One region of the Pseudoalteromonas 'SMAR' genome, then DNA from elsewhere that is predicted to be linked to it. Evidence: predicted binding sites of a transcription regulator. Region 1 holds the regulator's gene; the other holds the start of a gene.
The links. The regulator sigma-54, encoded in region 1, starts transcription at its own class of promoters, with help from an activator protein. The targets are predictions, from matches to a motif close to GTTGGCACGNNNNTNGNNT.
Positions count from the first base shown of each region.

Region 1 (3,145 bases):
GACATCACGTTATTGCCAATGCACAGCCGCGCCCGAATGGGGATAGGCTATTTACCCCAAGAGTCCTCGATTTTTCGTAAGCTTTCCGTATACCAAAACTTAATGGCCATTTTAGAGACCCGTAAGGACTTAACCAAAGCCCAACGTGAAACCGAACTCAATGAACTATTAGATGAGTTTAATATCCAGCATATTCGCGACTCACAGGGAATGGCACTGTCTGGTGGCGAACGACGTCGAGTAGAGATCGCCCGAGCTCTGGCGGCCAACCCGAAATTTATTCTCCTTGATGAACCTTTTGCTGGTGTTGATCCCATTTCGGTGTTAGATATAAAGACCATAATTGAGCACTTAAAAAATCGTGGCATTGGCGTGCTAATTACCGATCATAATGTCAGGGAAACCCTTGATGTATGTGAAAAAGCTTATATTGTTTCACATGGGGAATTAATCGCATCAGGTACGCCAGAACACGTTTTAGCCGATCAAACCGTAAGAGATGTCTACCTAGGCGAACAATTCAAGCTATAGTTAAGACGTAGTAATAATAACTGTTATAAGGGATTGTTAAAGATACATGAGGCAATCATTACAGCTGCGCATGGGGCAGCAACTTACAATGACTCCACAACTGCAACAGGCGATACGCTTGCTGCAGCTCAGTACCTTGGATTTGCAACAGGAAATCCAAGAAGCACTGGATAGCAACCCGTTGCTAGAAGTGGAAGAAGGTGAAAACGCTGATACCGAAAGCTTGGAGCAAAACAACCAAGAAAAATCCGCTGCAGACGAAGGTCAAGCATCTCAGGAAGAAGCGCCTGTCAGTGATTATGAGCTCGATTCTGATACCGCCATGAGCAAAGACACGGTTAGCGATGACTTAGCCATGGACGTCACTTGGGATGAGTATATGAGTGCAGCCCCTGTTGCCAGCTCAGCTCCTCTTCCAGATGATGATAATGTTTATCAAGGAGAAACATCTGAGTCGCTGCATGACTATTTGATGTGGCAATTAGAGCTCACTCCTTTTAGTCCCACGGATAGAGCCATTGCTATTGCCATCATTGAGGCGGTCGATGTCTCTGGATTACTCACCCTAAGCTGTGAAGACATTCTCGACAGCATTAATGACGCAGAAGCAGAGGAACCGATAGAGTTAGACGAGGTGGAAGCCGTACTCAAGCGTGTGCAGCTGTTTGACCCTGTTGGTGTTGCTGCACGGAGCTTGCAAGAGTGTTTGTGTATACAGCTTAATCAGTTTGCATCAGAGACACCTTGGCTGGCAGAAACCAAAATGATCCTCACTGAGCACATCGATCTACTGGCGAGCCGAGATTACCGTACCTTAGCGAAAAAGACGCGGTTAAAAGAGGCCGAATTGAAAGAGGTGATGACGCTGATCCACAGCCTCAATCCCAAGCCGGCCGCCAGCATTATTCGTGAAGAGCCTGAGTATGTCATCCCTGATGTCTCGGTGAAAAAAGTAAAAGGTCGCTGGGTAGTCGAACTCAATCCTGATGCCATGCCAAAAATCCGCGTCAATGATCATTATGCGGCCATGTCTAGAACCGCTCGCTCTAGTGCTGATAGCCAATTTATTCGCTCCCACTTACAAGAAGCTAAGTGGTTTATTAAAAGTCTAGAAAGCCGTAATGATACTTTATTAAAAGTAACCAATTGCATTGTCCAGCAACAACAGGCATTCTTTGAACATGGCCCTGAAGCAATGCGCCCAATGGTACTTAATGATGTCGCTGAGATGGTTGATATGCATGAGTCTACAATTTCTCGTGTCACCACCCAGAAGTATATGCATACGCCTCGTGGTATCTTTGAGTTAAAGTATTTCTTCTCTAGCCATGTCAGTACCGAAAACGGCGGTGAGTGCTCATCTACCGCGATTAGAGCGCTCATCAAAAAGCTAATAGCTGCAGAAAACACCGCTAAGCCATTAAGTGATAGCAAAATTGCAGATATTTTAGCTGAGCAAGGAATTAAGGTAGCGAGACGTACGATTGCAAAATATCGTGAATCCCTAGCCATTCCACCGTCAAATCAACGTAAAAGCTTGATTTAAGACGTAAAAAACCAAGAAGGAAAATGCTTATGCAACTAAATCTAACTGGTCGCCATGTAGAAATCACAGACTCATTACGAGACTATGTCACCAACAAGTTTGCGAAGCTAGAGAGGCATTTTGATCATATAAATAACGTTCACGTGATCCTTGATGTTGAAAAGCTGGTACAAAAAGCAGAGGCAACATTACACGTCAATGGCGGTGAGCTGTTTGCATCGACCGAGCATCAAGATATGTATGCGGCAATTGATAAGCTCATTGATAAGCTAGACCGTCAAGTTATCAAACACAAAGAGAAGCTCACTCGACACTAAAATGAAATTATGCACATTAGTGAACAAGGACTGTAGCAAAGCTGCGGTCCTTTTTAATAGCAAAAAAAGAATTCTAGAATACATCAGTGAACTGGCTCACCAGCAACTTCCTGATGTTAGCAAACACGTCATTCTCGATGCGTTAATGACACGGGAAAAGCTCGGCAGTACTGGGATAGGAAAAGGCATTGCCATACCCCATGGTCGGTTGCAAGGTATTGAGCAAATTCTGGCGATGGTGCTGGTGAGTGAGCAGCCGATCGCCTTTGAAGCAATCGACAAGCAACCCGTGGACATTTTTGTCGCTTTTATTGTCCCTGAGGGCAATAATGAAGAACACTTAAAAACTTTAGCTGCTATCGCTGAAAAACTGCAAGACAAATCGTTTTGTAAACAGCTACGGCACGCCAAGACCGATCAAGAGCTTTACGCAGTTATCCAAGGAGACGATAATGGGTGATGAAGACAAGGGGTTAGAGTTAATCATTATTAGTGGCCGTTCTGGTTCTGGTAAATCAGTGGCTTTACGCGTGCTAGAGGACTTAGGCTATTACTGTGTTGATAACATCCCGGTCAACCTGTTGCCTTCTTTGGTGCGCAGCGTATCCGATAACTACAATAAAATCGCTGTCAGCATCGACGTTAGAAACCTACCCAAAGAACAAGACGAATTTAACGACATTCTTGAGTACCTTCCTGGATTTGCTAAGCCCGCTCTATTTTATTTAGATAGTGACGATCAGACCCTTAT
Region 1 is NZ_JBLWMW010000004.1:125,618-128,762, forward strand. It holds gene lptB (LPS export ABC transporter ATP-binding protein) at 1-531, shown strand, start outside; gene ACNKW2_RS03340 (RNA polymerase factor sigma-54) at 578-2,077, shown strand; gene hpf (ribosome hibernation promoting factor) at 2,107-2,394, shown strand; gene ptsN (PTS IIA-like nitrogen regulatory protein PtsN) at 2,396-2,854, shown strand; gene rapZ (RNase adapter RapZ) at 2,847-3,145, shown strand, end outside.

Region 2 (3,145 bases), on a different contig from region 1:
TTACAGCGGTATTCATCAGCCACACACAGTGCCGCTGGGTATTGCTAACCCCATTGCGGTGGCCGGTACAGAGCAAGTATTGGCCAAGTTAATGCGTAGAGCCATGAAGCAGGCCGGTCATGAGCTGATTAATTATGGTCCTATGGATGGCTTGGAAAGCCTAAAAAAACAGATTGTACGTCGTTACTTAGATATGGGCCTGGCCATTGATATGGCGGAATTAGTGATCACCAATGGCGCTCAAGAAGCCTTGGCAATCGCGCTGCAAGCGGTGACTACTAAGGGCGATGTCGTGGCGGTTGAATCACCTTGCTATTTTGGCATTGTTGAGCTGGTTGAGAGTTTGGGTCTTCAGGCCATTGAGATCCCGGTGTGTCATGATGATGGTATTTGGCTGGAAGACCTGGAAAAAGCACTGGATCAGCATGATATTCGTGCTTGTGTGTTTTCTACCAGTATTAACAATCCCTTAGGTAGCTTTATGCCCGATAGCCGCCGCGCTGAATTAGTTGCGCTGCTAGAATCTCGTGATGTGGTACTGATTGAAGACGATGTCTATGGAGACTTGTACTTTACTGAGCAACGCGGCATTCCTGCCCAAGCGTTTAGTCGCAAAGGCATGGTGATCACCTGCTCTTCCTTTTCAAAAACAGCAGCACCAAGCTACCGTGTTGGCTGGATGGTAGCAGGGCAGTTTGTGGCTAAGGCGAAGCGTATCAAGCGCGCGTTAAGTTGTTCTTCATCGCTGATGAATCAGTGGGCGTTAGCTGAGTTTCTTAGCTCGGGTGGCTATGAGCGCCACTTAAAGCTAGTACGTAAACGCTTAATGGAAAATCGGGACCGTATGGTGCAAACGGTGCGTCAAGCATTCACAGATGACATTCGGGTTAGCCGGCCGCAAGGAGGGTGCGTACTGTGGCTGGATCTGGGGAAGCAAGTGAGTGGAGCGGCATTATTTCAACGGGCACTGGAAAACGGCATTAGCATTACTCCTGGCACCTTGTTTAGCGCCAGTAACCGATATCAGCACTGTATTAGAATTAGCTATGGATTACCGTGGAGCAATGACGTGGAGCAGGCAGTTTATCAATTAGGCAGGCTGACGACAGAGCTTAAAAACGCCAGTGGACGCTAATAGCATGCACTGGCGGTGAGCAGAGGGTTACCCTTTATTTAAAACGAAACAGTTGAAAATTAGACATTTCTGGTACCGCTTTGGCAACCATTGCCTCACTGTGAGCGATTTTTTCGAAGTCACCACACAGGGCATTGGCTTTTGCTTCGATGGCCTCGGCTTGGTGTTCAACTTTGCTTTCAATTTGCTGAGCAAAGTTTGTCATGCGCTTTTCGAAGTTGCCCATGTCGCCATTGGCGTCAGACATCTCATTACCTAGCGCCACTAAAATACTGCCGATAGATTGCATCATAGCCTCTTCCATGGCTTCTTCAATTTTCTCTTCAAATTGACCGTTGAAGTTCTGACCAAAGTCTTCGAAGGTTTGTTTTCCCATTACAAAGGCACCCTGTTGATAAAAGGTGCGATGTACTTCACTTTCTAAGTCGGCAATCACCGCATGAATATTGTCTAAGCTATTTAGGTTAAATGCTTGCGCCACCTCATCTAACGCCACACCGGCCAGTTTAATGCCTTCAAAAGCAATGTCGGCCACTTGTGGTAAGCGACCACGTAACTGATCACCGTATTGACTCAACTGCGCTTGCTGCTCAGCCGTTAAATTGACTTTTTCGCCATTGATGGTCAGCTCACCGTATTGTGTGATAGCGGCGGTATTATCTCTGGCAGTGGTAATGGTAAGGTGGTTGGGCGTAATTTTTACGTCGTTTTGAAACTCGACTTCACAGTTGTCACCGCTAAATGTGATGTGATTCTTTTGGTGTGCCATAGCGGTGCTGCTGATCATGGTTGCAGCGCTTAACAATAAAACTTTATACATGGTTCATCCCCTTTACTCTTGGTTACGATAAGAAATAAAACAAGAACAGTGCCAACAATTAAAGTCCATATAAAACAGTGTGTTGAGGTTTTTTTGGATGTAGGTAAAAGAAAAGCGATGAGTAAAATGACGATTATTTGGTGAGATTCCGCACTATTTTTAAGAGGATAAATAAAATTTATTGTCATGATAAAAAACTCTCACTTTTCAGATCGTGATTTTAGCGCTAAATAGTGATCTTGAGAGTTCGCTCTCATCATTTTTAATTCAATATTTTTGGAGTGAGTTGTGGGTAAGACATTTTCTTACGATGCCCTTGATGATGACTTTGCAGATGATGAGTTTGAAAAGCTTGGGCGTAACCAGCATGACAAACAAAAGCGTAAAATTAAACGCAAGCTAGATGACTACCTAGAGCAAAAACGCTTACGCAGAAACTTAGGTGACGATGACTTCGATTACCTAGATGACTAGTGGTCTTAGTTACCTATAAGCTGTGGCGATGACGAAAGGTTATTGTGCAATTCGACTTATGGTTTCAGCCATTTACAAGCCGCATATGGTGGTAGGTGACTGAGAATAAACAGCCGCGTTATGCGGCTGTTTGGTATGATTGTGTCATTAGTCTTTGAATGACTTATGGCAGTCTTTACAGCCCTTTGCCCAATCACGGAATGCTGGCGCAATTTGTTTTTTATCACCACTTTGAGCGGCAACCGCAAGCGCTTGAGCGTATTCGGCAAATTGCGAAGCTTTGCTGTCGAACGTCGCTTTATCTTGCCAAATAGCAGGTAAGGCGTCGGTATCGCCCTTATCTGAACCTGTGATAAATGCTTCCCATGGCATTTGCGAAAGTTGTGCTGCGTTTTCTGCGCGCTGCTTAAACACTTCGGCATCAAACGGTACTTTACCCTTTAGCATGTCGCCCATATTACCAATCTGAAAACGGATCAATTGGAAAGAAGCTTTGCGGTACTCAATGGCGTCCTCGGCAGATTCAAACATCGGATTCGCTTGTACGCTTGCTGCTAGGCAGCTTAATAGTGTGACGGTGATGAGTTTTTTCATGAAATACCCTTAATGTTTCCTTATTTTTCAAAATATAAACTGGCTAATACCACCCTAGTATTAACTTTCTATGTCTTTAAAAATCATACCTCGGCGCATGCTCCGAGTGGCAAGAAATATTT
Region 2 is NZ_JBLWMW010000023.1:13,793-16,937, forward strand. It holds gene ACNKW2_RS11015 (aminotransferase-like domain-containing protein) at 1-1,135, shown strand, start outside; gene ACNKW2_RS11020 (DUF2884 family protein) at 1,170-1,955, opposite strand; gene ACNKW2_RS11025 (PA3496 family putative envelope integrity protein) at 2,244-2,429, shown strand; gene ACNKW2_RS11030 (c-type cytochrome) at 2,577-3,023, opposite strand; gene ACNKW2_RS11035 (DUF2721 domain-containing protein) at 3,084-3,145, opposite strand, start outside.
Region 2: the regulator sigma-54 is predicted to act here: its motif matches at 1,993-2,011, upstream of ACNKW2_RS11020 (DUF2884 family protein).